2 regions of the Kushneria phosphatilytica genome follow, and region 1 is predicted to be linked to the other one. Evidence: predicted binding sites of a transcription regulator. Region 1 holds the regulator's gene; the other holds the start of a gene.
The links. Region 1 encodes PhoB, which activates phosphate uptake and scavenging genes when phosphate is short. Its sites were predicted from a motif close to TGTCATANNNNTGTCANA; they were not measured.

Region 1 (15,468 bases):
TTCAGGACCTGACCGGCCTTGTCCTTGGAAAGATCTGCCTGAGCCGCAATGGCGGCAGCAAGTTCTGGTTTGCGCATAGCGCCTCCTGGGTTGGGCAATTCAGGCGTGAATGACACCTGGCTTGTTGTTTTCCATCATGACCGCAAGGCTCATGACAGCTGTCCGACAGGAGTCGGGCAGGGTATCCTTCACAATCGAACAGCGTTCGACGACGCATAGCCTAGCAATGTCCTCGTATCGAGCGCCAGCATCACCTTGCGTTGCCTCGTCGAACGGATGACGATGACAGGCCGTATCGCAGGCCGAAACCACTTGTCTTCGCTCTTATCGGCAGAATCGAGCCTTACATGATCCCATCATCACAAGACATGCCCGCCAGCCCCCTGGTGCTGCGCCAGTGGCGCCCACTGGCAGTGGCAGCGGTGCAGCTCTCGCCTCACTGGCAGCGCTGGCTGGGCGCCAGGGGGTCATTGACCGCTCGACTGGCAGACCGGGTCAAAGGGCCGATCACGGTAAAAATCCATGCCGAGCACGCGGCTCCCCCGACACTTGATGAGGCGAGAAGACTCGCCTTGCCACAGCGCCGGCTGGCCTGGATTCGTGAAGTGACCCTCGAATATGCCGATGTTCCATTGATTGCCGCGCGCAGTGTCGTACCACTTGGAGAACTCCCCCGCGAAGTGCGTCTGCTGGGTCGCAAGGCGCTGGGACACTGGTTGTTCAGCCATCCTGATGTCACACGCTCCGCCATCGAACTGACGGATCATTCCTTGCAGATCGCCGGACACCAGGGCATCTGGACCCGACGCTCGGTCTTCCGGCATCCCCGTTGTCGATTACTGGTCCAGGAGAGTTTTCTGCCCGCGCTGGCCGATCTCATGCATGACGATTCGGCCGAAATCAGTGAATCCCGGCAGGAATCGCAACGTCATCCACGTCCGCCCGCCCCGATCATGGAGAACGCATGACCGCTCGTACTGCGCTGCAACGTATTCCCGATTTTTTGCGCCTGACACGGCTGGATCGCCCGATCGGCACCTGGCTTCTGATGTGGCCGACCCTTGCAGCGCTCTGGCTGGCGGCCGATGGCCTGCCTCAGCGTACCAATCTGATCATCTTCGTGGCTGGCGTATACGCGATGCGTGCTGCCGGCTGCGTGATCAACGACTACGCCGATCGCAACTTTGACGGTCATGTCAGACGCACCCGCGAGCGTCCGCTGGCGACCGGGCGCATCAGCGAACGCGAGGCACTGACACTGTTTGCTGCACTGATCGCTCTCTCCTTCGTGCTGGTCTGCTTCACCAATCTCTTTACCATTGCCCTGTCACTGGGCGGTGCGGCCCTGGCAGCCACCTATCCGTTCATGAAGCGCTATACCCACTTTCCCCAGGTCGTGCTGGGCGCTGCCTTCGGCTGGGGCATCCCGATGGCCTTCGGGGCCGAACAGCAGACGGTGCCCGCCATCGCCTGGTGGCTGTTTGCCGCCGGACTGGTATGGACTCAGGTCTACGATACCCAATACGCCATGGTGGACCGCGATGACGACCTGAAAATCGGCATCAAATCGACCGCCATCATCTTCGGCCGCTTCGATCTGATGATTCTGGGCGCGCTGCAAACCCTGATGCTGGTACTGCTGGCCGTGGTCGGCGGTCTGGCCGGGCTTAACGGCTTCTACTGGCTGGCACTGGTGGCCATCGCCGCAATCTTTGGCTATCAGCAATGGCTGACCCGGGGACGCACCCGAGAGGGCTGCTTTGCGGCCTTTCTCAACAATCACTGGGTGGGTGTGGTGCTGTTCGCCGGGGTGGTACTGGCGACCTGGCCGACGCCCTGAGGACACCTGCGCTGGACAGCACACCGGCTGTCACAATACTGTCATCGCTCACCGGTTAAATCGTCACCGAGTTGTCACGTTCGTTTGCCGGAGTATGACGCATGTCCCGAACCGTGCTGATCGTCGATGATGAGGCCTCGATTCGCGAAATGATCGCCGTTGCCCTCGAAATGGCAGATTTCCGCATTATCGAGGCCGAGAATGCCCAGCAGGCACACGCCCGGGTGGTGGATGAACATCCCGATCTGATCCTGCTCGACTGGATGCTGCCGGGCACCAGTGGCATCGAGCTGGCCCGCCGGCTCAAACGCGATGAAACCACCCGCGAAGTCCCCATCATCCTGCTCACTGCTCGTAGTGAAGAGGACAACAAGATTCAGGGGCTGGAGAGTGGTGCCGACGATTACATCACCAAACCCTTTTCACCGCGTGAACTCGTCGCCCGGCTCAAGGCCGTCCTGCGGCGTACGACACCACGTGGCGTGGAAGAAACGGTCGAGATCAACGGGCTGGCGCTGGACCCTGCCAGTCACCGGGTCAGTATCAATGGCCAGTCACTTGAGATCGGTCCGACCGAATATCGGCTTTTGCAATTCTTCATGACCCATCAGGAACGTGCCTATACGCGCGCCCAGCTGCTCGATCAGGTGTGGGGCGGTAATGTCTATGTCGAGGAGCGAACGGTTGATGTTCATATCCGTCGACTGCGCAAGGCACTGGGCGATGATCATCAGCAGCTGGTGCAGACGGTGCGAGGCACGGGCTATCGTTTCTCGACTCGTTGAGGGTTTCATCCATCGTTTGATAGCGACGGACACGCGTGCATTACTGGATCAATGAACTCTGGCGACTCGCCTATCTGGTACTCGGTTTCGGCCTGCTGGGCTGGCTGATCGGCTACCCTGGCTGGGGGATCGCGCTGGGACTGGCGGTTCACATGGCCTTTACCCTGCGCCATCTCAGAAAGCTCTATGTCTGGCTGGAAGCGCCGGTCGAACAGTCACCGCCGGCCGGTGAAGGGGTCTGGGGCGATCTGTTTGACCGCCTCTACCGCTATCAGAAGGGCCAGCGCCATATGCAGGGGCGGCTGCGTTCGGTCATCAATCGGGTGCAGGAGTCCAGCGAGGCGATGCGCGAAGGCGTGATCATGCTCGACTCCAGCGGCAATCTGGACTGGTGGAACAGTGCCGCCCAGCGACTGCTCGAGCTTGAACCCCATCATGACCGGGGCCAGCATCTCACCAACTATCTGCGTGATCCCCACTTCATCGAATACTTCCGTGGCAACGACTATCGCGAGCCGTTAACCCTGGCCTCTCCGATCCGCGACAACATGATGCTGGAAGTTCAGATCACCCTGTTCGGCGATAACGAGCGTCTGATCGTGATCCGCGATATCACCCGCCTGCATCGGCTGGAAATGATGCGACGCGATTTTGTCGCCAATGTTTCGCATGAGCTGCGCACGCCCCTGACCGTGCTGGCCGGCTATCTCGAAACCTGGCTTGATCATCGCGACAACCTGCCCGAGCGGCTGGTGCGGGGTCTCACCCAGATGGAGGCCCAGACCGATCGCATGCAGCGCCTGGTCAGCGATCTGCTGACGCTGGCTCGACTGGAGACCGCCGATCGTCATGACAGCGACCGGCCCATCTCGATCGCCGCACTCTGTCACCAGGCCGTCATCGATGGAGAGGCTCTGGCCGGAGGTAGCCACCATTTTCATACCGACATCGAAGATGATCGCTGGTTCTATGGCGATGAGCAGGAGCTGGCCAGCGCACTGTCCAATCTGGTTTATAACGCCGTGCGCTATACGCCCGAGGGCAGCACCATCACGCTACGCTATCAACCCTGGGAAGGCGGTGATGGTGCCCTGTCGGTGATCGATGATGGCGATGGCATAGAACCCCAGCATCTCGATCGTCTGACCGAACGCTTCTATCGCATCGACAAGAGCCGTTCGCTGGCCAGTGGCGGCACCGGTCTGGGGCTGGCTATCGTCAAACACGTGCTGTTTCGACACGACGCTCGGCTCGAGATCGAAAGCACCCCGGGCGATGGTGCCGAATTCCGCTGCATACTACCGGCAGCCCGTCTGAGCCCGGCCACCACCGGCACCGCCCTGTCCGAGCCCTCCAACGCCCGGCTTCGGGACTGAAACGGCAATCCCTTACGATTATCCACAACCGGTTGAGGATCAACCGGCTGTGGATAATTCATGCTTCCAGAAGCGCCATCGCAGTCGCCCGCCCCTGATAGCGTTCAATCAGCGCAAACAGCCTCGCAGCAGTATCGGTATCGATCACTCCCCGGGCTTCGGTAGGACGAAAATGCAACTGAAAGGCCCGGATCACCGGCTGCAGGGCTTGAGCATCATGACTGTCCGGCACGGCATAGCCCCAGGCGGCCAGGGCCCGATGCATCAACGCGCCATCAGGCTGATGCTGTTGAAACCGCTCACGCCAGCGCATCACGGCTGAAGGCCTCGGCCAGGCACCGATACCTGCTTCATGCAATCGTCGCCAGGGAAAGAACGGCCCGGGATCGACCTTGCGTCCTGGTGCGACATCACCATGGGCCAGCACATGAGCCGGATCGATGTGGTAACGCCTGACAATATCCTGTGCCAGCCGAATGACCAGCTCGATCTGATCTTCCGAAAACGGTGACCAGACGCGTCCTGCCGGCGTCTCGTGATAGCCCTCGTTGACGATTTCGATACCGATCGAGGTGTCATTGAGATGGTGGCGATCGCCCCACTGGCTCACCCCGGCATGCCAGGCACGCTGCTTCTCATCGAGCAACTGCAGCACCACCGGCTGCCCTGCCCAGCGAGCCGGATGATCGAGCACCAGATAGTGAACGCTGACATCGGAACCCGTCAGCGCCCTGAGCGCCGATGCATCATTGCCATCGGTATAATGCACAATCAGAAAGCGTACCCGCTCGTTAAAGGCTTGCGCCCTGATCGAATGATCGACGGCAAATGATCCCCGCTGTTCGAGCCTGCGGCCCAGGCGGGTCGTATATTGATGAGCCGGTACCGTATCGACCAGTACCGGGGGCGACATCTCGTCCATCGCTACCCCAACCGATGGACCACTGCCGGATGAAACAGACTGGCTCGTACAACCCGATAGCCACAATACTGCGCCAGCAACGAGCAGTACCCCTGCTCGCTGCCTCTCAACGAATCCGGTCACGCGCCGCTGCCTCGTTCCCCTCAGGCAACGCCAGTGTGCGATAGTGCTGGCGCCACATCAGTACACCCGCGGCTACGGCGCCCGGCATGATGAGCAGATTGACCAGCGGAATCCAGACCGTAGCGGCCACTACGCCGCCAAAGGTCAGCGTGGTCCACCACCGCCGACGCAACAGCTCACGCATCCGGGTAAACGATACCTGATGGAGATCCATGGGATAGTCGAGATACTGGATGGCCAGACTCCAGGCCGAAAACAGCGCCCAGAGAACGGGGGCGGCCAGATTGATCACCGGGATGAAGCCCAGCACGAACAACACCAGCATGCGCGGCAACATCCAGCCCAGCTTGTGCAGTTCGCGTCGAATGCCATCAAGCGCCTGCTGCCACAGTGAGCGTTCATCACTGACAGGCGCATTCGACAGGCGCTGCTCGATACGCTCGGCGAGAAACCCGTAAAAGGGGGAAGCGATGGCATTGGCCACCATGGTAAAGGTAAAGATCACCGCCAGTGCCATGGCCACGACCAGGATCGGCCAGATCAGCCATGACAACCAGGCAAGCCAGGAGGGCACCTGGGCCATCCAGTAATCGATCCATCCCTCGAAACTGTTCACCAGCCACCACACTGCAGCGATGTAGAGCAGCAGATTGATCAGCAGGGGGATATAGACGTAGCGCCGCGCACCGGGGCGCAGCACCATGCGGATGCCCTCTCCGAGGGCAGAGGCAGCGTTGATCAAGCGGGGATCTCCGACTCCGTCATTACTGCCGGCATGCTAACCGCCTGGTCGAACAAACGCGATATCTGACTGACGGGGCAGGCCCTACGCCTTGTCGGTGTCGTTATCCGCATCCCTGTCCCCGCGCTTGCGACTCAGCGAAGCACGCGGATGCTCCGGCGCATGGCGGATATCCAGTCCCTTGACCAGATAGATCACCGATTCGGCGAGATTGTTGGCATGATCGCCAACCCGTTCCAGGGCACGCAGAATCCACAGCACATGCAGCACCGGGCTGATGGCCCGGGGGTCCTCCATCATGAAGGTCACCAGTGAGCGCATGGCACTGCGGTACTCTTCGTCGACGGTTTCGTCATCCTCCAGCACACCCAGCGCCAGCTCGGTATCAAAGCGGGCAAACGCCGTCAGCGACTGGCGCACCATTTCCCGAACCTGGCCGGCGATACGACGCACCTCGGTATAACCGCGGGTAGTCTCGCCCAGTTCGATCAGGGTCAGGGCGTTGCGGGCAATCTTGTTGGCTTCGTCACCGATCCGCTCAAGATCGGAAGCAGCTCGCGTTACGGCCAGCACCAGACGCAGATCGGAAGCCGCCGGCTGTCGACGCGCCAGAATCTGGGTACATTCGTCATCGATGCGCAGCTGCATCTCGTTGACCTGCCGGTCATTGTCGCGGACTTTTTCGGCAGCCCGACTGTCATTGTCCAGCAGCGCCGCCACGGCTTCCTGAATCTGCCGCTCGACCAGTCCGCCCATGCCCATCAGATGCGTCTTGAGCGACTCAAGCTCCTGATTGAACTGACTGGAAATATGCTGGCTGTGTCGATCGTTGGTAATGTCCATGCTCACTCCCGCGGCGCCACTGGCGCGTCCTTGCCCTGTCAGGTAGTCATTGTTCGTCTCAGACTACGATACCCCTGTGTCGATTGCATGACAGCAAGGAGGAAAAACGCATCAGATAATTGCCACAAAGGTCGAAGATCAGGTCAGCGCCTCGAGTTTGGCAAATCCCAGCACCAGCCACTTGTCACCCTCGTGCTCGAAACTGACCTGTACCCGGGCCCGCTGCCCCTGACCCTCGGCATTGATGATGACGCCTTCACCGAAGACCGGATGACGCACCCACTGCCCCAGTGACAGTGACGGCTGCTCATCATCGCCCTCAACCGATTCCTGTCGAATACCTGCACTGCCGCCCTGTGCCGACATCGGCCGTGACACCTGACCACGCAGACGCACTTCCTCGAGGTACTCTTCCGGGAGCTCGCGCAAAAACCGCGAAGGCCTTTGCCAGGTCTCCTTGCCGTGCAGGCGCCGGGTTTCGGCATGAGTCAGATAGAGACGTTCCATCGCCCGGGTGATGCCGACATAACAGAGCCGGCGCTCCTCCTCGAGTCTTCCCGGCTCCTCCAGTGACATCCTGTGCGGGAAAAGTCCCTCTTCGACTCCGGCGATAAAGACCACCGGAAATTCGAGTCCCTTGGCGGAGTGCAGTGTCATCATCTGCACCGCATCCTCGAATTCGTCGGCTTCGTGCTCACCGGAGTTGAGCGCCGCTTCGGAGAGGAATTCACCCAGCGAATTGCTGGCCCCATCATCGATGGCCTCGAAGGCATCGCCCTGGGCATAGGCCTTCGCGGCGCTGACCAGCTCCTCGAGATTCTCGACCCGAGCCTGCCCCTTTTCGCCCTTCTCGGCGCGATGGTGTTCAATCAGCCCGGTGGCGCGGATGACATGATCGATGATCTCGTGGAGTGCCAATCCCTGGGTATCGTTATCGAGCTGATCGATCAGATCGCTGAAGGCGCGCACCGAGCTGGCGGCGCGCCCCTTGAGAATACCGGCGGCCGGTGCATCGTTGACCGCCTGCCACAGCGAGGTGCCTTCATCACGAGCCCGCGCTCGCAGCATTTCGACACTGCGAGTCCCGATCCCACGGGCCGGTACGTTGATCACCCGTTCCAGCGAGGCATCATCGTCGCGTGAAATCAGCAGCCGCAGATAGGCCAGTGCATTCTTGATCTCGAGGCGTTCGTAGAAGCGCTGCCCTCCATAAATGCGGTAGGGCACTCCGGCGCGAATCAGCGATTCCTCGATCACTCGCGATTGCGCATTGGAGCGATACAGGATGGCGAACTCGCGTCGCATTCGGCCTTCGCGAACCTGTTCGGCGATGGTGTCAACGATGAAGCGTGCCTCATCAAGATCGTTGAAGCCCCCATAGACCCGAATCTTCTCGCCCGCCTCGACCTCGGTCCACAGCTCCTTGCCCATGCGTCCGGCATTGTTGCGAATCAGCGCGTTGGCGGTTTCCAGAATGGCGCTGGTGGAACGATAGTTTTGCTCGAGCCGTACCAGACGGGTATCGGGAAACTCGCTGCGAAAGCGCTCCAGATTCTCCACCTTCGCGCCACGCCAGCCGTAGATCGACTGGTCATCGTCGCCGACAGCGGTCAGACAGGCCCGATCACCGGCCAGCAGCTTCAGCCAGGCGTATTGCAGGGTATTGGTATCCTGAAACTCATCGACCAGCAGGTGTTGAAAACGCTCGCGATAGTGCGCCAGCAGACGCGGATTGTCGCGCAGAAGTTCGAGCGCACGCAGCAGCAGTTCGCCGAAATCGACCAGCCCGCTGCGCTCACACGCCTGCTGATAGAGGGTATAGAGCTCGACCATTTGCGCCATGTACTGATCGCCATGGGGATCGACATCCCCCGGTCGCAGCCCTTCCTCCTTGCAGCCACCGATGAAGTACTGCACCTGTTTGGGCGGGAAGCGCTCATCATCGATGCTGTATTCGCGCAGCAATCTTTTGACCAGCCGGAGCTGATCGTCGCTGTCGATGATCTGGAAGTGCTCGGCCAGCCCGGCATCGCGCCAGTGGGTACGCAACAATCGATGCGAGATGGAGTGGAAGGTCCCCACCCACATGCCTCGCAGCGAGGTATCGATCAGCGTTTCCAGCCGCGCCCGCATCTCGCGTGCCGCCTTGTTGGTAAAGGTGACGGCGAGAATCGACCACGGCGAAAGCCCTTCGACCGAGAGCATCCAGGCAATGCGGTGGACCAGCACCCGGGTCTTGCCGGAGCCGGCACCGGCCAGCACCAGCAGGTTACCCTGGGGTGCACCGACGGCGTCGCGCTGCGCCGGATTGAGAGAGTCGAGCAGAGGCGATGCGTCCATGAAACGGGCCTGACAGGATGGGCGAAACGGTCTTCTACCCTAACATATTGTACCGTCCTGCCGCGCCTGCAGCGCCCTGTTCAGACCTCATCATCCTCCGGTGGTGTCCGATCGCGACGCAGCTGTGCGAAGGGATCACGCTCATCGGTTCGCAGCGGCACCAGACTGCGCTTGACTGCCATCAGATGCTCGGTCAATTGCGGGCCGCGCGAACGAGCGACGCCGACGGCGAGAATATCGATCATCACCAGGTGAGCGATGCGTGAACTCAGTGGCCGATAGACCTCGCGATCCTCGAAGACATCGATATAAAGACCGACCGAACACAGCTGGGCCAGCGGCGAGCCGGCAGGACACAGGCCGATGACGGTCGCACCGTGTTCCAGTGCAATTTCAACGCTGGAAAGCAGCGAGCGGGTCCGACCGGTCTGCGAAATGGCCACCACCACATCGTGTTCGGTCAGGGTGACCGCCGACATGTGCTGCATGTGCGGGTCACTGTAGGCAGTGGTGGAAATACGCAGCCGGAAGAACTTGTGCTGGGCATCCACCGCAACGGCGCCCGAGGCGCCGAAACCGTAGAATTCGACCCGGTTGGCTTCGGCCAGGGCCGCGATCGCCTCGCTGATGGCATTGGCATCGAGCCGGTCGCGTACCGACAGCAGCGTCCCCACAGTGGAGTCGAAGATACTGCGCGAAAAGTCGGCAACGCTGTCGGTCTCGTTCATCGAGAACTCGGAAAACTGGGCGCCGGTGGCCAGTGTCTGTGCCAGACGCAGCTTGAAGTCCTGATAGCCTTCGCAGTCGATCGCACGGCAGAAACGAATCACCGTCGGCTCACTGACATTGACGCGCTTTGCCAGATCGGCCAGACGCAGATTCAGTACCTCCTCGGCGTGGCGCAGCACAAAACGCGCCACCTTCTGCTCCGAACGCCGGAACTGCGGCAGTCTGGCGCGCAGCTCATCGAACATGAAGGTACTCATTACCTCTCCTTTCGGGAACGGGATGACAGGGTGAGTGGTGTTGATGTCATCTTTATGTCAATTTGTACAGGTTAAATTCCCGCTGCAATCCATTGCGGGTGACCCCGGCCGTGATTCGCGGCCCCCGAAGCTTCGAATCACTGCCGGGCGCCTGACAGCGTATCGGTCAAGCACCGAAAGCGCTTGTTCGATTCTGGTGTGAGGGAGTCTTCGGATGAAAAACGCCACTTTGAACGATCTCAAGAACGATCTGCTCGGCATTGCCATGGAGCTCGAAGCCGAAGCCGCCGACCAACGGCGTCATACTGCCGCCCAACGCCATCTGAGAGCCCGCCGCGGCATTGAATATCACTATGAATCCCGCCAGCTGGCCAGCGATCTGAGCCTGATCCCCCTCGACAGCGACAGTGCCCTGCCACCGCGACGCGCCATGACCTGGCTGCAGCTGACCGAACCCTTGCGCCATCGCCTCGACGACACCGGGACTCAACGCCAAACCGGCTGAGTCCGCACCCTGTCGCTCCTGAGCCGGTAGCATCGCTCATGATCCTGCGCCCGCTGACTCATCCTTCTGCCAGCGGGCCTGGCCTGCGTTCACTCACCGGCGGCCCGGGAGGCACTGCGAGCGAGATCGCTCGCCGCGGGTCGCAATACCAGCTCGACCCGACGATTACGCGCCCGCCCCCGGGCCGTATCATTATCTGCCAGCGGGCGAGTAGCCCCATAGCCGATTGCCCGCAGTTGAGCCGCCGATACGCCATGATCAACCAGATAATGCAGCACTGCCGTCGCCCGCGCAGCCGAAAGTTCCCAGTTTGACGGGAAACGCTCGGTAGAGATACTGCGACTGTCAGTATGGCCCTCGACCGAGATCTCGCCATCAAACTGCTGCAGTCGTTCGGCCAGCCGATCGAGCAACCCGCGTCCCTGGTCGGAAAGTTCGACATCGGCGCTGGAGAACAACAGCCGGTCCTGAATACGGAAGGTCACGTGTCTTTCGCCGGGCTCAACCACCACACCATCGATATCCGGCACCTGGGCTGCCCAGCGGGCCATATCGCTGTCATTCGCAGTCGACGCCGGGAGTGCCGAAGGAAGATGCAGCGCCGCTACCGTCATCAGCAGCGGCATGGCGTCATCGGTCAATGACAGCGGCCATCGATGCGTCAATGCCAGCGAGACCGCTTCAGCCACAGGCGAGACCGTCGGTCCAATGGCAGCGGGTGCGAAAGGAACCGAGGTTGAAAAATCCCCGGGTGCGAGCCACTGCCACAGCGGACTACCGGCTGTCAGTGCCGGCAGCGTACTCGGTCTGGCCGTCGCCATCTCGGCGGTAACCGCATTGTCTGACGCCGGCGACGACGCGGCGGTGTCGTCGCGGTGCAGGCCCTGCAGGGAGAGCAGGAGCACGAACAGGGTGATCAGCAGCGTCAGCAGATCGAGATAGCTCATCAGCCAGCTGCCCTGGGCATCCTCGTGACGAGGTGGCGGCTCGATCAGCGCATAGCGGGAGAGATCGCCGCGCGCTCTTCCGGGACGGGACCCTTGATCATCGAATGAAGACGCTGTCTCGCTCATGAGGGGCGTCCATTGGCACGCGCGTTGCGCTCTTCCCGATCCCCCTGTTCACTGCCTCCCATCTGCTTTTCTCCCAGCTCATCGGGATATTCGGCGATAAAGGACTGCAGGGTGGCTTCGATGAACGAGGGCAGACGGCGTCGGGAGATCATCGAAACGCCTTCCAGCACCATGTTCATGGCGACCAGGCGCTGTTCGGTACGCCGTTCAAGCTTGACCGCAATGGGTCGGAAAATGAGATTGGAGAGCAGAATACCGTAAAAGGTCGAGAGCAGAGCGATCGCCAGTCGCGGGCCGATGGTTGTCAGATCACCGACCTCGAGAATCTCCAGCATGTTGATCAGCCCGACCAGGGTACCCAGCATGCCAAAGGCCGGCGCATAGGTCGCCATGGTGCGAAAGATCTGCGCCTCGGCATATTCCCGAGCGCGCATGCGAGCAATCCGCCAGCGTAACAGGTCGAGGATTTCCTCCTCGCGGACATTGTCGATCACCAACCGAATGCCGGTTCGCAGGAAGGGATTGCGCGTGGTTTCCAGCGTCCTTTCCACGGTACGCGCATCACCGTGCAACCATTGGCGCGCCAGCTCCACCAGCTCATCGATGTCTTCCTGGACGAAGCTGTTTTCACGCTGGAAGACCGTGCGCGTCAGCGCCAGTACACGCGCCACTTCGCGCATCGGGTAACTGATGAAGGTCGCTGCAAGCGTACCGGTGAGTACGATGGCCAATCCCGGCAGGTTGACGAAACCCAGCGGAGACTGCGCGGTAAACAGGACCACCGTCGCCAGCAACATTACGCTGACCACGATGCCGATCATCGTCGAGGAATTCATGGGGGGCGGTTCCTTTCCGGTCGCGGTCGCCGGCAACCGCCACGAACGGCTACCGGGCTGGCGACGACTCTGCCATATCGAAGCGCCGCACCATCGCCGGAAAAGCAACGCCGGATGCCGCCACTTCGGCGGACACCCGGCCATCAGCCTGCAGGAAGGTCAGTTCAGCAGGCCGAAGATAAACACGATCGCCACCCCGATGGGGGAGATGTAACGTGCCGTGAAACGCCACAGGGTAAAGGCGCGATCGCTCATGTTGAGCTGCGCACGGACCTCGTCACGGCCCATTACCCAACCGACGAAGAGTATCGTGGCCAGACCGGTCAGCGGCAGCATCAGCTTGCTGGTGAGATAATCAAGCAGATCGAGGATCGACATGCCGAAGGGCTGAATGCCGCTCCAGCCGTTGAACGACAGTACCGTGGCAATCCCCAGCAACCAGGTTGCACCGCCGGCTACCAGCGTCGCCTGTACGCGCGTCAGTGGCGATTTCTCCTCGAGCCACTCGACAATGGGTTCAAGCAGCGAGATCGCCGAGGTCAACGCCGCAAAGACCAGCAGAATGAAGAACAGGGTGCCGAAGAAAAGACCACCGGACATGTTGCCGAACGCCAGCGGCAGGGTCTGGAAAACCAGCCCCGGTCCGGCAGCCGGATCGAGATGATTGGCAAAGACCACCGGGAAGATCGCCATGCCGGCACCCAGTGCGATGACGGTATCGAGAATCACCACGGTCAGCGCAGTACGACCGATATTGACGTCATCGCCCAGGTAGGAGCCATAGGCCATCATGATGCCCATGCCCAGACTCAGGGTGAAGAAGGCATGACCGAGCGCGGCCAGCCAGACATCCCCGGTCAGGCGAGAGAAATCCGGCTTGAACAGATAATTCAGGCCCTCACCGAAACTGCCGGTCGTTGCCGCATAACCCACCAGCACCACCAGCAGTACGGCCAGCGCCGGCATCAGCAGCTTGGCGGCTCGCTCCAGCCCACCGGAAACACCACCGGCCACGACACCAATCGTCAGTACCATGAACAGGCTGTGCCAGCCCAGCAAGCGCATGGGACTGGCCAGCAGATTGCCGAACAGACTGCCCACGCCGTCGCCATCGAGCCCACCAAAGGTGCCCGTAACCCCATACTTGATATACGCCAGCGCCCAACCGCCAATAACGCTGTAGAACGACAGGATCAGATAGGCCGCGAGAATACCGCTCACCCCGACCAGCGCCCACGCCTGCGAACGTTTCAGCCGCCCGGCAATGGTGCTCATGGTGGTAATCGGGTTTTTCTGTCCCAGCCGCCCCAGCAGCCACTCGCTCATCAGGATCGGCAAGCCGATCAGGGCAATACTGACCAGATAGATCAATACGAAGGCACCGCCCCCGCTCTCCCCGGTCATGTAAGGAAACTTCCAGACGTTCCCGAGTCCTACCGAAGACCCGACGGCGGCCATCATGAACGCCAGTCGCGAGGACCACTGCGCGTGGATATGAGTTTTGTTGGCCATCAGTTCGCTGCATCCTCAAATATTGTCATCCCGGGTCCGGATCGCTGGTGCGGACCCCGCCCAATGAGGCATTGTACAGTTCGGTTACGCAACCGCCCAGCGAGGCCGAAAGCCGGCTCAGAATAGTGAACTCTGCCGCTCGCCGGCAAAATCGGGAAGCGCCGGTAACGCCAGCCGCTGCCGCAAACGCTCATGAAACCGCCGGGCCAGCTCGGGTGCCTGACGATTATCGGGTGTGTGCACGAACATCCATGGCTCCCTCCCTTCATCAAGCCATTCACACAGCCGGTCAAGCCAGGGCGTCATGCGTGCTTCGTTGATGGCTTCATCGAAATGACCGATGAAGCGCACCAGCGGGCGCTGACCGGTCGCCAGCACATGCAGGGGTCGATGAGGTTTCTCGCGTTGCGCCTGCCGGAGGCGTTCGTCATTACCCGCGTCGGTTGCAAACAGCGCGCGAACATCCAGCATCACACGATCCACCGCATGAGTTATCAACAGCCGGTTGAGGGCGCGCTCGGCCAACCCCTTGTGGAAAAATTCACTGGCACGGACCTCTACCGCACAGGGAACAGCTGCCGGCCAGCGTTCCAGCAACGTGGCCAGTACCGGCAGTTCGTCGTAACCGAAGTCACGCGGCAACTGCACCATGACCGGTCCGAGACGGTCATGCAACGGAGCCAGGCGATCAAGAAAATCGGCCAGCTCGGCCTCGATGCCCACCAGGCGCTGTTCATGCGTCAGGCGAGCGGGCAGTTTGAAGCAGAAACGAAAATGCTCGGGGGCCTGACGCGACCAGCTCTCTACGGTCTCCGGACGCGGTGCACCACTGTAGAAGGTCGTGTTGCCTTCAACCGTATCGAAGACCCGGGCATATTCGGGCAGCGCCTCGCTGGTTGAGAGTGCCGCTGGATAGAGCGAACCACGCCAGTCGGCATTGGCCCACATGGCCAGCCCCAGGTGCAGGCTCGGCTGCGTGTCCTGCACGACCGTCATGATCAGCGCAGCCGTTCCGCGCTGACCCGAATCGGCGGCGCCACGATGTCATGCTGAGCGCTGATCAGGGCCAGCTCGCGGGTGCCCGCTCGTCGGGTATGTTCAAACAGCGCCTGTACTGCCCCGGCGCTCGCTGCCAGTGCCTGGGCCGGTCCATCCCCTTCCAGTCCCTCGCGCAGGCAGTGGGCCAGAAACATGGCCGCCGTAAAATCGCCTGCCCCATTGGGCGGAATGTCGAATTCGACCCGGGGCGTGGCGACTCGCCAGCTACCGGCTGCAGTATCCACCAGCATCTCGATCCGCGCTGCATCAGTCGCACTGCGATCGTCATCATGAACATCCAGCGAGGTTACCAATACGACCCGGGGGCCCAGCGCACGCAACTGTGCCGCTGCCTCGAGGGCATCCGCCAGGGTGACAATTTCGCGACCGGTCAGCCAGCCCAGTTCGAACTGATTGGGGGTCACGATATCGGCACTCGGCACGGCATGGGCGCGCATCCATTCGGGTATGCCCTCACGGACAAAGAACCCGCGCCCGATATCCCCCATGACCGGATCACAGCAGTAGAGCGCATCAGGATTGGCCA
Region 2 (15,468 bases), 130 kb from region 1:
AGATGAAGGCCGCCGGTTTTGTTGATACCACGACCAATCTTTCCGCGGCCAACTTTGCCGAGCTGGCCAATGCGCTGGGCATTCGCGGCATCCGGGTGGAGTCCTCGGAGCGGCTCGATGAGGCGCTGGAAGATGCTTTTGCCCACGATGGGCCGGTGATCGTCGATGTGCGCACTGCCAAACAGGAGCTCTCGATCCCCCCGCGGATCGAGGCCGAGCAGGCGAAGGGCTTCAGTCTCTACACCGTACGCGCGGTGATGAGCGGTCGTGGCGACGAAGTCATCGATCTGGCGAAGACCAACTGGCCGTTTCGGCGCAAAAAGTAAGTACTTGCCAGGCTGCAAATGCAACGCCCCGGCCTGATGGCCGGGGCGTTTTTGATCGCGCAGTGGGCCAGAGCCCGTGGCGTTCAGGATTTCTCGTCGATCAGGCGCTGCCGGGCCTGGCGCTCCTGCTCTTCGGCGTAGGAGGGGAAGTCGACATAGCCCCGCGCATCGCCGCCATAGAAGGTATTCGGATCGTACTCCGCCAGCGGCCAGTCGTTTTTCATCCGCTCGACCAGGTCGGGATTGGAGGTGAACAACCGTCCGAAGACCGGCAGGTCGATGGTGCCGTCATTGACCAGCTTCTCGGCCTCGGTCTTGTCCAGGTTACCGGCGAACAGCAGGTTGCCGTGGTAGGTATCACGGAACTGCTTGAGATAGTCGCGCGGCAGCGGTGGCATGCCCTGTCCGCCCTGATCGTGCAGATGCACATAGGCCAGATTGCGCTTGTTGAACTCCCGGGCGAGATAGAGATAAGTCTCGCCGTTGTCGTCGTACTCCGGCATATCGAACAGCTGACCGTGGGGCGAGAGGCGCACGCCAACGCGGTGGCTGCCGATCAGCGCGCAGACCTCGTCGACCACTTCGATCAGCAGTCGGCAGCGGTTCTCGCGCGAGCCGCCATACTCGTCATCACGATCATTGACCACGGCGTTGAGGAACTGCTCGAAGAGATAGCCGTTGGCACCGTGAATCTCCACGCCATCAAAACCGACATTACGAGCGTTGACCGCGGCCTGGGCAAAGTCGCGGACAATTTCGCGGACTTCACGGGTGGCCAGCCGGCGTGGCGTGCTTGCCGGCAGCATATCGGGGATGCCCTGCTCGTTATAGCCAAACGCCATGCCGCCCTGCTGTTCACTGGGGCCGACTGGTGCGGCACCGGCGATCTGTACCGAGGTGTGCGAGACTCGGCCGACGTGCCAGATCTGGGCAAAGAAGACACCTCCGCGCTCATGTACCGCCCGGGTCGCCTTGGCCCAGCCGTCCAGCTGATCGGGGCCGTAAATGCCGGGATTGTAGAGATAGCCCGTGCCCTGACGGGAGACCGGTGTCCCTTCGGAAATGATCAGTCCGGCACTGGCGCGCTGACGATAGTAGAGGGCGCCCATTTCATTGGGGATATCGTTCGGCGCCCGCGAGCGGGTCATCGGCGCCATGATGATGCGGTTGTCGAGTTGAATGCCGGCCAGGTCATAGGGCTCGAAGAGTGTACTCATGCCATCCTCCATCGGTGACTGGAACAGGCCGCGCGCAGAAGACGCCGGCCCTCGGTGTGAGGCAAGCCTGGCAAGCCGTTAGCATTCGAACAATAGTTTTCGTAAATGCCCATGATGGGGTCGTGCCTGGTCGCGACCGAAGGGTTGCGCCATACTGGCGCCGTTTATCACCGGGATGCCGGTCAGCAGGAGTCGAACATGAGTGCACGTACGCTGGATATGGCAGTGGTCATGGACCCCATTGCCGATGTTGCCTACAAGAAGGACACCACCCTGGCCATGCTGTGGGCGGCGCAAAAGCGAGGTCATCGGTTATGGTATCTGCAGCCGGAAGATCTCTATCTGAAGGAGGGGCGCGCCATGGGGAGACTGCGCCGGCTGGAAGCGTTCGAGGATCCGGCACACTGGTATCGGCTGGGTGATGTCGAAGCCGGACCGCTGGCGGAAATGGATGTCATCCTGATGCGTCAGGATCCGCCGGTGGACAGTAACTTCATCAATGCCGTACATCTGCTTGGCTTTGCCGAGCGTGAAGGCGTACTGGTGGTCAATCCCACAAAGGCCCTGCTGACCTGCAACGAGAAGCTCTACGCCCAGCAGTTTCCGCAATGCCTGGTGCCCACCGTGGTGTCCTGTAACGAGGCCGTGTTGCGCGAGTTTCACGCCGAGCAGGGTGACACCATCTTCAAACCGCTTGATGGCATGGGCGGCAATGGCATCTTTCACGTCACCCCTGACGGGCGCAATATCGGCTCGATCATCGAACAGCTGACCGATCGTGGTGCCCGTCAGATCATGGCCCAGCGCTATATTCCCGAGATCAGTCGTGGTGACACCCGCATTCTGCTGATCGACGGCGAACCGGTGCCGCATGGACTGGCGCGTATCCCTACTGCCGGAGAGGTGCGCGGCAATCTGGCAGCCGGGGGCCGGGGTGAGGCGCGAGCACTGACCGAGCGTGACTACTGGCTGGTGGATCAGGTGAAGGACTCGATCCGCGAACAGGGCCTGATCTTCGTCGGGCTGGATGTCATCGGCGATTACATTACCGAAATCAACGTGACCAGTCCGACCTGCGTGCGTGAGATTGATGCCCAGACCGGCAGCGATATCGCCGGCATGCTGATGGATGCTATCGCCCGACGATTCGCATGATCTTCATCCACTGATGACAATGTCTCCAGCGTTGGTGAGTGCTCGCTTTTGAACAGATCCATGGGTAACGCCCCGGGTTGCCGACAAGTGTTACACTAGACGCATTAACCATGACGGCCAGGCAGCCCAGATGGCGCCGCGCCGTCCCGTGACTCCAACACTGCGTTGGCCTGACGCCACGTCCGGGAGATCTATGCAAACCCTGCGCGATCATTTCCTGATGGCGATGCCACATCTGGAAGATGAAAACTTCGCTGGCACCCTGAACTACATCTGTGATCACGATGAGACCGGCACGCTGGGTCTGATCGTCAATCGCCCGTTGTCACTGACGCTCGAAGGACTGTTCGAGCAGCTCGATATCGACGTCTCCGATTGCCCGCATCTCGAGATGCCGGTGCTTTACGGGGGACCGGTACATCGTGATCGCGGCTTCATCCTGCATCGGGGCAACGCCGATGAGTGGGACTCCAGCCTGCAGGTCTGTGAATCGCGTGCGCTGACGACTTCGATGGATGTTCTCCATGCGCTGGCCGAAGGGCGCGGACCGGAAGAGTTTCTGGTCTGTCTCGGCTGTGCCGGCTGGCAGCCCGATCAGCTGGCCGAGGAGATCAAGGAGAATACCTGGCTGAACGTGGCGGCAACGGATGAGATTCTCTTTCGTACGCCGCCGGAAACCCGGCTGGAGGCGGCCGCCAACCGGTTGGGCGTGGATCTGGCGCTGCTGTCACGCCATGCCGGTCATGGCTGAGCAGTCGCTGTTTTGCGCTCGCACCCGGAGGCGATCATGAGCCGCCCGGGCGAGCGGCTGATCATGGCCTTCGACTTCGGTTCACGTCGGATCGGGGTGGCGGTGGGCAACGAGCTGCTGGGCTCGGCTTCCGAGCTTGCGCCATTGCCCTGCCGTGATGGTATTCCTGACTGGGAGCGCGTCGCCCGACTGATCGATGAGTGGCAGCCGGCACTGTTTGTGGTCGGACTGCCGCTGCACATGGATGGCAGTGAATCCGAAATGAGCCTGCGGGCCCGCAAGTTTGCCCGTCGTCTGAACGGTCGTTTCGGCCGGCCATTCGAGATGTTCGATGAGCGGGGCTCCACCCGGGAAGCCAAGCGCATTGCGCATGAAGAGGGGCATGCGGGTAACTATCGCCAACATGGTGTCGATGGCATTGCAGCCGAACTGATCCTGAGCCAATACCTCTCCCACCTCGAGCACAACTGAAGCGCGCGGGCGCCCCGCCCTGCCGGGCGGATACCCGAGCCCTCTCCCGGATGTCCCTTTCCTGCTGTTCCTGCAGGCGCCGGTAGCGCCTGCCGACTCGTGTGTTCCCGGCTGTTGCCTCTTGACTCTGACAGGGTCAGGACAGGGCGTCGAAGGAGGCATCATCCGGACTCAGCTGGCTCGGCACTCGCCAGCTGACATCACGCATCGACTGCTCGATCAGATGATCAACGCCCATCAGCCAGGCAAAGATGGCCATGCGCACCGGAATACCGTTGTCAGTCTGACGGAAGATCGCCAGCCTCGGATCGCCGTTGAGATCGACATCCAGGTCATTGGCGCCGGGACGGCTATCGCGTGGCAGTGGGTGCATGACGATGGTGTCGGGTGGGCAGTAGCGGTCCAGAAAGGCCCGATTGACCCGGAATTCATCCGAGAGGGTCTGAAAACGTTCCAGCAACTCCTGCGTGAAGCGTTCCTTCTGGATGCGGGTGGTATAGACCACGTCGACCGATTCGAAATGTGTCTCGAGACTTTCCCGGCTTTCGATGCGATGTCCGCGGCTGGCCACCAGATCGACCAGTTCACCAGGCATTTCCAGGCCTGGCGGTGCCACCAGGGTAATGCGCAATGGCGGATGCAGGGACAGCAGGCGCATCAGTGAGTGCACCGTACGACCGTACTTGAGGTCGCCAGTCAACAGCAGGTGAGCGCCGGAGAGTGATTTGCCCAGCCGTTCGAATTCCTGACGAATGGTATAGAGATCGAGTAATGCCTGACTGGGGTGCTCGCCGGGGCCATCGCCGCCGTTGATCACCGGCACGTTGATGGCGCGGGCAAATTCGGCCACCGAGCCCTGATCAGGGTGGCGCAGCACAATGGCATCGACATAACCGGCCATCACACGGCTGGTGTCGTAGAGCGATTCACCCTTGGCCATCGAGGAGAAGGTGAACCCGGTGGTATCGCAGACGCTGCCGCCCAGCCGGCTGAAGGCGGCGTGGAAGCTCATGCGGGTACGGGTGCTGGCTTCAAAGAAAAGATTGCCGAGTACGGCGCCTTCCAGCACCCGGGTGATCTTCTGACGGCGCGCAACGGGTTCCATACGCCGGGCAATGGTGAACAGGTGCTCGACGGCTTCGAGCGAGAGGTCATCAACGGAGAGCAGGTGGGGACTCATGAGCAGTGCCTCGTGGTCGACAGGCGGGGCGACAAATGTCGGCAACGTCGGGCGGCAAGCGCCGAACGTTACCCGAATCGGGCGACAGTGTAACCGCAGCCGGGCCCTGCATCATCTCCGGTGAGATGACCGGCGCAGTACTCTTCTACGCTGAGTAGAGTGGGGACCAGCCCACATGGAAGACATTCAAAAGGAGTTTGAAATGAACGATCAACACGCTTCTCCGCCCCAGGCGCAGCCCGGGCGTGAGCATGAAATGGGCGACGAGCCGGAGTACATCCGGAAGAGTTATCGCGGTACCGACAAGCTGGCCGGCAAGACGGCAGTCATTACCGGCGGTGACAGCGGTATCGGCCGCTCGGTTGCCGTGCACTATGCGCGTGAAGGCGCCAATATTGTCATGGCTTATCTGGCCGAAGACCAGGATGCCGAGGACACTCGGGCGCTGGTAGAGGCCGAGGGCCAGCGCTGCGTGGTGCTCAAGGGCGATGTGGCCGAGCCGGCCTTCTGCCGCGAGCTCATCGAACGAGCCGTCAGCGAATTCGGCGCGATCAATATCCTTGTCAATAACGCTGCGGAGCAGCATGACTGGGATGACATCACCGATATCACCGATGAGCAGCTCGAGCGTACCTTTCGCACCAATATCTTCAGTCACTTCTACACCGTGAAGGCGGCGCTGCCACACATGAACAGGGGTGACACCATCATCGAGTCATCGTCGGTCAACGCCTTCAAGGGCAACAACTCGCTGATCGATTACACGGCCACCAAGGGGGCCATCCAGGGCTTCATGCGTTCGATCTCCAAGGTGCTGGTCGAACGTGGCATCCGGGTCAACGCGGTAGCCCCCGGGCCGGTGTGGACGCCCCTGATTCCTGCCACCCTGGATGAGGAAAAAGTGGAAGGTTTTGGTGAGCAGGTCCCGATGAAACGCGCTGGCCAGCCTGCCGAAATGGGGCCGGCTTACGTTTATCTGGCCAGTGAAGAGTCTTCCTACATGACCGGCCAAACCATCCATCTCAATGGGGGCGTCATCCTCAATACCTGATATCTGAATGTGATGGGCCTGTTTTCGGCGCTGTCGATCTCTTCGACAGCGCCTTTTTTGTTTTCCGTTTTTTCTCAGCCAGGGGTCGATTCTCGGGGCAGTTTTTTACGCTTTTCGAGCGTGTAGATAACCTGAATGAGTGTCAATTAATCGACAATACAAAATATGATAATTAGTTACGTAATATCCGGGAGCCGCTGATTACAGGCAGTGTAAAGAAATCAACATGCCATCATTACACCCGCAAGCGGTGCAGCGATACGACTTGAGACGAAAGTGGGTTGCACTACGCTTGATGAAGGAATGCAGACATGCCGGCGGGTTTGAATCCGTCGATTCGTGAAAGGGAGATTGACGATATGAGTAAACAGTTTCCGGCGCAGCACCAGGAACGGCAGCCCGGCATCGAGCAGGAGATGACGCCGAAGCCTGAAATCATTCGTGCGGATTATCGCGGCAGCGGTAAGCTCGAGGGCAAAAAGGCACTGATTACCGGCGGTGACAGCGGTATCGGACGTACCGCCGCCGTACATTTCGCCCGTGAGGGCGCCGATGTGGCCATCGTCTATCTGGACGAGCACGCTGATGCCGAAGAGACGAAACAACTGGTCGAGGCAGAAGGACGCCAGGCACTGCTGATCAGTGGTGATATCACCGATAGTGCCTTTTGCCAGCAGTCGGTCGAGCAGACCCTGAAGGCGTTCGGGGCGATCAATATTCTGGTCAACAACGCCGCTCAGCAGGTGGTGCGCGAGGATATTACCGAGATCCCGGATGATGAATGGCGGCATATCTTTGACGTCAACATCCATGGCTATTTCTACATGACCAAAGCGGTACGGCCACACCTGCAGGCCGGTGACACCATCATTAACACCACGTCGATCAATCCCTTCGTGGGTAACGCAAAGCTGATGGCCTATACCTCGACCAAGGGGGCGATCACCGGCTTTACGCGTTCGCTCTCGGAGGCATTGGTGGGCGAAGGCATCCGGGTCAACGAAGTGGCTCCGGGCCCCATCTGGACCCCCATTCAGCCTTCCACCATGGGGCGCTTCGATCCCACGCTGATGGAAACCCTGGGTGAAAAAATGCCGATGGGACGAGCGGGTCAGCCCAGTGAACTGGGGCCGGCCTATGTCTTTCTGGCCTCGAAGGATGCGTCCTATATCAGTGGTCACTCGCTGCACATCAATGGCGGCGCCATCATCAACTGATCACTGCCGGACAATCGACTCCCCGAGCCCGGTCTTCAAAGAGCGCCGTGTTGATCAGTTGCGGCGCTCTGCTGGCTGATCCGGGATGGGGAGAATCCAATTGAAAAGCTGCAAGAAGGCCCCGTCATGAGTGAGCAGATTCCACCTCAGCAACAGGATCGTCAGCCGGGCGTGGAAGGTGAAATGACGCCGCCGGCTGAATTCATCCGCGATGATTACCAGGGCAGTGGCAAGCTGCGTGGACGGGTCGCCATCGTCACGGGTGGGGATAGCGGCATCGGCCGGGCCGTGGCACTGCACTTCGCCCGTGAGGGGGCGGATGTCGTGATCCCCTATCTCGATGAGCATGAAGATGCCAGCGAGACGAAAAGACGGGTCGAGGCGGAAGGCCGGCACTGTCTGCTGCTCGATGGCGATCTGAGCCAGGCGGCATTCTGCCGCGATGTGGTGGCGCGTACCATCGATCAGTTCGACCGGCTTGATGTCCTGGTCAACAATGCAGCGCGTCAGGAGCTGCATGATGATCCCGAGGCGACTTCGGACGAAGAGTGGCTGACCACCTTCGATGTCAATATCCACGCCTACTTCTACATGGCGAAGGCAGCGCTGCCGCATTTGCGGCGCAGCGGCGGTACCATCATCAATTCCACCTCGGTCAACGCTTACGCCGGCCATCCGAAACTGCTGGCCTATACCACGACCAAGGGTGCGATTTCGGGCTTCACCCGGGCGTTGTCACAGATGACCGTGGGGGATGGTGTCAGGGTCAATCAGGTCGCCCCGGGACCGATCTGGACGCCGTTGATTCCTTCCACCATGGGGCAGTTCGATACTGATATGGTCGAGGATTTCGGCGCCCAGTCGCCGATGGGCCGCGCCGGCCAGCCCAGTGAACTGGGACCTGCTTATGTCTATCTCGCCAGCCGGGACAGCAGTTATGTCAGCGGTCAGACCATTCACGTCAATGGCGGCATGATCGTCAACGGCTGATATCCCGCCGATCCGGCCCCCGCGCCGGATCGCCTCCGGCACAGCAGCGTGCCTGCTGATGTTTCGATTCGCGCACTTGCCATCAGATGACCCATCCGAACGAGGCAGCCCACTCGGTTGCGTCTTGCGGCAGGGTGTCAGTACCCATCAGCTGAAGGAAGAAAGTGGCACGACCGGCAGGCAACGTCTCGCTATCTGCACTGATCAAGGCGTCTTTTGTGGTTTGGGTATGCCGGCCTGTCAGTCTCCAGGGGGAGAGGTTGGTACAGAAAAAGGGACCACACCAGCCACTTCAATATGCTGCGAGGAAACAAAATACTACCCGATGTGACAGGTCAGCGATTGAGCATAATGAGAAAATTAATAAAACTTTAATCTGTTTGTCACAAATCCACTGACAAGAGTTCGACCCATGTCGTCGATCACCCATATCAAGCATACGGTGAAGCGCCCAGCCGATTCTCGCGATTTACGTACTGGCTCCGTGGCACTGGCACTGGTGATCCTGACGACCTTTGTCACCGTCGCACTGCCGCTGTTGCCCGTTGAGCGTGATGCCATGCTCTTTATCAACCAGTTTGCCCATCGTAGCGTGCTGGTGGATCACTTTTTTGGCGTCCTTTCCGGCTACAGCTTTTTCTCCGGGGCACCGTTGCTGGCCCTGGTGTGCTGGGCCTGGTTCGATAATGAAGAGTTTGCTGAACGAACCCGGATATTGACCGGCATTGTGGCGGCTTTCGGCTCGGCAGCGCTGACGCGGCTGATGCAGATGTTCATGCCGCAGCATCCGCGCCCGATTCATACCGAGGGGCTGGATTTTACCCTGCCTTACACGGTACATGCCGATACGCTGCAGGGCTGGAGTTCGTTCCCCAGTGATCATGCTGCCGTGTACGCCGGGCTGGGGCTGGTACTGTGGCGCACTCTACCGCGATTGCCGGCGACATTTGCCGTACTGCTGGCGGCCCTTTTGTGCTTCACTCGCATCTATCTCGGCTACCACTTTATTACCGATATCATTGGTGGCGCGGCACTGGGCATGCTGACCGTCTGTATTGCGAGCTGGCAGGGCTTCCAGCAGATCGGAGGCTGGATTGCCCAATTCAGCCGCACCCGCCCCGGTGCCTTCTATGCGCTTGCCTTCATGATGGCCTATGGTATTGCCACCCTGTTCATCGGGCTGCGCTCGGTGATCTCCGGCCTGTTCGCACATCTCTGAACCGACGAGCCGGCCGGTTTACGTAATGGGTATACACCGCGTTTATGCTCGGGCTGCTATGCCGTGCATGATCATGAACTCTATCGGGAAGCCATGGCCGCAATCAGGGCGCGTCATTCCGACCTGAAGGTATTCCTGACCCGGCGCCTGAAGGGCGCCGGGCAATCAGGGGGGAGGCTGAAACGCCGCGCTCAGCCGCGGTTTTTCAGGTAGTGATAGATGATCGAGATATCGGCGTCACCATGGCCGGCATCGACGGCCTTCGACCAGGTCTCGCTGATGCGTCTGAGCGCAGGCATGTCGAGATCGCCGGCTGCTTCCAGGGCCAGTCGGGCGTCCTTGAGGCCCCACTCCAGCGCCATCTGAGCGTCGAAATTGCCGCTGTCGATCATGCCCAGCTTGACCTTCACGTAGGGTGCAGCCAGCGGCCCGCCGTCCAGGGTGTTCCAGAAATCATCGATGGAGAAGCCGAGCTGCTCGGCGAGCTGCGCGGTTTCGGCCACGCCTTCCATCATGTGGATCAGCCAGGCGTTGACGACCAGCTTCATGCGTGAGCCGGCACCGGCCTGACCCTGCCATTTGACGGCCTTGCTGATGGCTTCGAATACCGGTTCGATGCCGGGTGCAGCGTCGCGATCACCGCTGGCCAGCACCACCACCTGGCCCTGTTCGGCCGGTGCCTTGGTGCCCGACACGGGGGCATCAATGAACACTACATCCGGGCGCTTATCCTTGACCCGGCGAATCAGCTGTTCGGTGGGCTCAACGCCGATGGTGCCCATCTGGGCGACCACGCCCTGCTGTTTCAGACCCTCCAGGGCGCCGTTATCGCCCAGCAGCACTTCTTCAGTGGTAGGCGCGTCGGGGACCATGGTGATCACCACATCAGCGCTCTCAGCCGCTTCACGGGGGCTGTTGCAGACGGTGGCGCCGTTGCGCCCGAGGTTCTCCGCCTTGCTGCGGGTGCGATTCCAGACGCGAGTGGGCAGGCCGGCACTGATCAGGTTGGCAGCAAAGGCGTAGCCCATGGCGCCCAGGCCCAGTACGGCCACGGTGGGTTGTGTACTCATGAACTCCTCTCGGTAACGGTTCTCTCGCCGAACAGTCTGGCCCGCTCGGGGCAATTCGGCCAGTCCGGACAGAAAGGAGGGAGACATGATGATCATTGCAGCGGGGGCAGGCGGAGGCCTTGTGCGCACACTGCATGGCGAGGCCCGGCCTTTGGCCGCAGCCCCGCTCAAGGGTGGGGCTGCGTTATGAGTCGGTGACCGGACGTGTGCTCATCTCGTTGCCCTGGCGATCCTCGAACGTCAATCCCCAGCTGGTCAAAGCGGCAAACAGCATGATGAACAGCAAAAACCAGCCCTGAAAGACAAACGGGAAGACCGACGTCGGCGCAACCACCGGCAGCCAGTCATACTGTTGCTGCATGGTCTGGATCGTACTCCAGCCCAGCAGTACCGGTGCGCCCCAGGGGAAGATATAGCCGAGGGCCGAAGTCACGGCATCCAGCATGTTGGCACGCCGGTAGCGGTGAATGTTGTAGCGCTTGCCCAGTTCCCGAACGAAGGGGGCAGCAGCGATTTCGGCTGCGGTATTGATGGTGATGGCCGTATTGAGTAGCGCCACGATGGCCCAGTTGGCCAGTTCTGCCCGGCGTACCGAGGTTTTGATCCATTGGATCAGGCGCTGGGTCAAGGCTTCCATGGTGCCGCCCAGCTTCATCAGGTGCGATGCCGCCACGATCAGCAGGATCAGAATGGCCATGTTGACGTAGCCCGACACCCCCTGGACCAGGGCGCCGGTGATCATGCTGTCACTACTGCGATCAAAGGCCAGTATCCGGTCGGCGGCCCCGAAGTCCGGAAGGATGATGAGTGCCGAGGCAGCCAGAATGCCCCAGGTCAGCGAGGTGATCAGATGCTGCCCGGTCAGCGCCAGAGCCAGCACCAGTGCAAACGGTATCAGCATGATCAGGCCGGAGGGATCGACCGACTGCATGACATCCTGTAATGCGCCGGCTTCGGCAGCATTATTGTGACCCCCGCCACCCAGCAGCAGGAACAGCAGCAGGCTGGGCAGGGCGGCCATGATGGAATATTTGAAGCGGCTGCGAACCACGCCCGGGACATCAGCCTCCTGGGTGGCCGCGGAAACGATGGTGGTATCGGAGACGGGCGCCAGATTGTCCCCGAAAATGGCGCCGGCCAGAATCGCGCCGAACAGGATGACGGGATCGCAATTCAGTGCCACACCCGCCGGATACATGAGCGTGCAGAAGGCGACCGTGGTGCCGTAACCGGTACCCACGGCGGTCGAAAATATCGCGGCCAGCAGAAAGGTCAGCGCCGTGAACCAGCCACCGGTAGCCCCCGATATGCCGCCCAGCCAGACCAGACCGTCAACCAGTCCGCCGGCCTGCAGCACCTGGGCAAACATGCCGGCATAAAACCAGGCCACCACGGCCACGACACCGACTGATTGGGTCATACCGCTGAAAAGCCCCTGAGCGTAGGCTTCCCAGCGACTTTTACAGAAAAACAGCCCCAGGGTCAGGCCCAGAATGGCCCCCATGACCAGGCCGATTTCCGAGGAAAGTTTCAGGATACTGGTCGTAATGGCCCAGATGACAAAAAAGATCAGGGGGATGGCTGCACCAAGAGCGCCGAGTCGAAAACTCAGCGTCGGCAGCTCGGCGCCCTTGTCAGGATCGGCGCCGCGCTGTGCCTCTGGATTCATTCCGGTTCCTCGTCTGGATGATGGGGGGAGCGGGGCCGACGATATTATATGAGCTCATATGCAGCAAATGCCGCTGGCAGGGCGCCATCGGTCGTCAAAAGCACGATAGCGACGAGCGTGAATCGCGATATGTCGTCATGGTCGAATCGGCCGATGTCACATTCGGGATGCTTCAGGGCAGGGTAGGCCGTGAGTCAGCGATTGCCGATCCTCCAAACGTGGCATTCAGGCCTGCCAGAGGACAGCCAGTGCCTGGATAAAGGCTGCGGCGGCAGTCCATTGAAAAACGCCGCCCGGCCTGAACCGGACGGCGCTGTCGGATCGACGATCCTGTTACGGGATCAGTGGTGGTCGAGACCCGAGTAGAGCACCCGCGTGCGCAGGGTATGCTCGACCTCGCGCAGCGCATGCAGCGCCTGCTGACCATAGGCCTTGTCGACGTCGATGACGACATAGCCGACCTTCTCGTTGGTCTGCAGGTACTGGGCGGAGATGTTGATGCCCTCGTTGCCAAGCACCCGGTTGATCTCGGACAGTACGCCGGGCACGTTCTTGTGAATGTGCAGCAGGCGGTGCTTGTCGGGGTGGGAGGGCAGGGCCACCTCGGGGAAGTTGACCGAGGTAATGGTGGTGCCATTATCGGAGAAGGTGACCAGTTTTTCGGAGACTTCGACGCCGATATTCTCCTGGGCTTCTACTGTGGAACCACCGATGTGCGGCGTAATGATGACATTGTCGAAACGGCGCAACGGAGAGACGAACTCTTCGCCATTGCCCTTGGGCTCGACCGGAAAGACATCGACAGCGGCGCCCAGCAGCTGGCCGGAATCAAGCACTTCGGCGAGCGCTTCGATATCGACCACGGTGCCACGCGAGGCGTTGATGAAATAGCTGCCCTGCTTCATCAGTGCCAGTTGCTCGCGCCCGATCATCCACCGGGTGGAAGGTGTTTCCGGTACGTGCAGGGTGACAATATCGGCACGGGCCAGCAGCTCCTCGAGGCTACCAACCTGACGGGCATTACCCATGCCCAGTTTGGTCACCACGTCATAATAAATGACATTGAGGCCAACCGATTCTGCCATTACCGAGAGCTGGGCGCCGATGCTGCCATAGCCCACGATGCCCAGTGTCTTGCCGCGTGCCTCGAACGAGTTGCTGGCGGATTTCAGCCAGCCGCCCTCATGAGCGCGGGCATTCTTTTCGGGAATACCTCGCAGCATCATGATGCTTTCGGCGAGCACCAGTTCTGCTACCGAGCGGGTATTGGAGAAGGGGGCATTGAAGACCGGGATGCCGCGCTCCAGTGCTGCATCGAGATCGACCTGGTTGGTGCCGATGCAGAAGCAGCCGATGGCGGTCAGCTTGTCCGCCGCAGCAATGACGCGTTCGTTCAATTGCGTCCGCGAACGGATACCGATGAAATGAACATCGTGGATCTTCTCGATCAGATCCTCTTCGTTCAGTGACGTCGACAGTCGCTCGATGTTGGTATAACCGGCGTTGTGCAGGTTGTCCACGGCGGACTGGTGAATGCCCTCGAGCAGCAGAATCCGGATCTTGCTCTTGTCCAGAGACGTTTTAGCCATTGTGCATCAACCCTTGGGTCGGCAGGACCGACGGTGTCTTCGGTAACGGTGTGCTCGCAACACCCGTTGTCAGCGGCAGGTCGCGATAGTGAAGGCGTGTCATGCCGATACGGTGCGCGATGATTCGGGGGGCGTATCCTAACACAACCGGGCCGCGAGCGCCGCGCCTGCGTGCATGCCCTGTCATCCATGTGATGGCGGCGTCAAAGCCGGTTGTGACGTGTATACTGAGGCGTTCGGGAGCAGGGCGGTCGGCGCCGCCCACTGCCCGCCATTCATCAGCGTTGCAGGCCCTTGTGACGGCATTTGATGCAACGTGGAGGCGAGAGGCAATGACGGAGCAGGATCATACTACCGTCCCAGGCGATGAGCACTCCGGTGGGGATCGGGATTTTGCGGCCACGCTGGCCGAGCTCGAGCGACTGGTAGAACAACTGGAAGGTGGCGAACTGAGTCTCGAGGCCTCGCTGGGTGCCTTTGAGCGCGGCATCCGTCTGACGCGTGAGGCGCAGACCCGTCTTGATCAGGCCGAGTTGCGCGTCAGCCGATTGCTGGAGCGTAGTGACGCCACGCTTGAACAGGCGCCTGACAGCGCGACAGGGTACGAGGGAGAGTCGACGCCATGAGTCGGACGATGCAGGACCCTGCGGCGCGGCGCATCGAGGCGTTGGTGCAGCACTGCCGGGCACGCTGCGAGCGCGGCCTGGAGCAGCTGTTCGAGGATGCCGCGGGTCCGGCACAGCGGCTTGAGCAGGCCATGCGCTATGGCGTGCTGGGCGGTGGCAAGCGGTTGCGACCCGTGCTGGTTTATGCCGCCGGGCGGGCCCTTGGCGCCGATGATGAAGCGCTCGATGCGCCGGCGGTAGCGGTTGAGCTGATTCATGCCTATTCGCTGGTGCATGACGATCTGCCCAGCATGGATGATGACGACCTGCGCCGCGGGCAGCCAACCTGTCATCGGGCATTTGACGAGGCCACGGCGCTGCTGGCCGGCGATGCGTTGCAATCACTGGCCTTCGAGGTCCTGACGGCGGGCGACCCGCCCCGCGCTGGCGCCATGGTGGCCACACTTGCTCATGCTGCCGGCCGGGCCGGCATGGCGGGTGGCCAGGCGCTCGATCTGGCGGCGGTGGGTCGCCGTGCAGATGTCGAACAGCTGATGGCGATGCATCGTCACAAGACCGGGGCGCTGATTCGGGCCGCCGTCCGGCTGGGTGGCCTGACCGCGGCAGCCGATGACGATCCGCGCCTCGCGGCGCTGGATCGCTATGCGGCAGCCATTGGGCTGGCGTTTCAGATTCAGGACGACATTCTGGATGTCACCGGCGATGCCGCGGTGACCGGCAAGACCCAGGGCGCGGATGCCGCGCGCGACAAGCCGACCTATCCCGCTCTGCTGGGACTGGATGAAGCGAACCGCCAGGCGCAGGCGCTGGTTGATGAAGCCTGCTCGTCACTGGCCGGACTCGATGCACAACCGTTGATCGATCTGGCCCGCTACATGGTCGAGCGCAATCACTGACCGGCGTTCATTTACTGCAGTGTCCCGATGCCATGGGCATC

Region 2: the regulator PhoB is predicted to act here: its motif matches at 8,729-8,746, upstream of FY550_RS00310 (phosphatase PAP2 family protein).

Annotation. Positions count from the first base shown of each region.
Region 1 is NZ_CP043420.1:3,551,320-3,566,787, forward strand. Features, by position in the region: gene FY550_RS16480 (HU family DNA-binding protein) at 1-77, opposite strand, end outside; gene FY550_RS16485 (chorismate--pyruvate lyase family protein) at 369-968, shown strand; gene ubiA (4-hydroxybenzoate octaprenyltransferase) at 965-1,840, shown strand; gene phoB (phosphate regulon transcriptional regulator PhoB) at 1,942-2,625, shown strand; gene phoR (phosphate regulon sensor histidine kinase PhoR) at 2,661-4,001, shown strand; gene FY550_RS16505 (N-acetylmuramoyl-L-alanine amidase) at 4,060-4,923, opposite strand; gene cysZ (sulfate transporter CysZ) at 5,030-5,788, opposite strand; gene phoU (phosphate signaling complex protein PhoU) at 5,873-6,631, opposite strand; gene uvrD (DNA helicase II) at 6,770-8,971, opposite strand; gene hexR (transcriptional regulator HexR) at 9,052-9,957, opposite strand; gene FY550_RS16995 (PA3496 family putative envelope integrity protein) at 10,172-10,462, shown strand; gene FY550_RS16535 (OmpA/MotB family protein) at 10,552-11,535, opposite strand; gene FY550_RS16540 (motility protein A) at 11,532-12,371, opposite strand; gene FY550_RS16545 (sodium-dependent transporter) at 12,531-13,883, opposite strand; gene FY550_RS16550 (DUF72 domain-containing protein) at 14,001-14,879, opposite strand; gene pdxY (pyridoxal kinase PdxY) at 14,882-15,468, opposite strand, start outside.
Region 2 is NZ_CP043420.1:54,250-69,717, forward strand. Features, by position in the region: gene poxB (ubiquinone-dependent pyruvate dehydrogenase) at 1-326, shown strand, start outside; gene FY550_RS00270 (alkene reductase) at 410-1,543, opposite strand; gene gshB (glutathione synthase) at 1,742-2,698, shown strand; gene FY550_RS00280 (YqgE/AlgH family protein) at 2,892-3,449, shown strand; gene ruvX (Holliday junction resolvase RuvX) at 3,486-3,920, shown strand; gene FY550_RS00290 (aspartate carbamoyltransferase) at 4,057-5,100, opposite strand; gene FY550_RS00295 (SDR family oxidoreductase) at 5,303-6,151, shown strand; gene FY550_RS00300 (SDR family oxidoreductase) at 6,511-7,368, shown strand; gene FY550_RS00305 (SDR family oxidoreductase) at 7,495-8,358, shown strand; gene FY550_RS00310 (phosphatase PAP2 family protein) at 8,771-9,577, shown strand; gene FY550_RS00315 (NAD(P)-dependent oxidoreductase) at 9,769-10,743, opposite strand; gene FY550_RS00320 (Na+/H+ antiporter NhaC family protein) at 10,832-12,316, opposite strand; gene serA (phosphoglycerate dehydrogenase) at 12,658-13,905, opposite strand; gene FY550_RS00330 (exodeoxyribonuclease VII small subunit) at 14,238-14,531, shown strand; gene ispA ((2E,6E)-farnesyl diphosphate synthase) at 14,528-15,427, shown strand.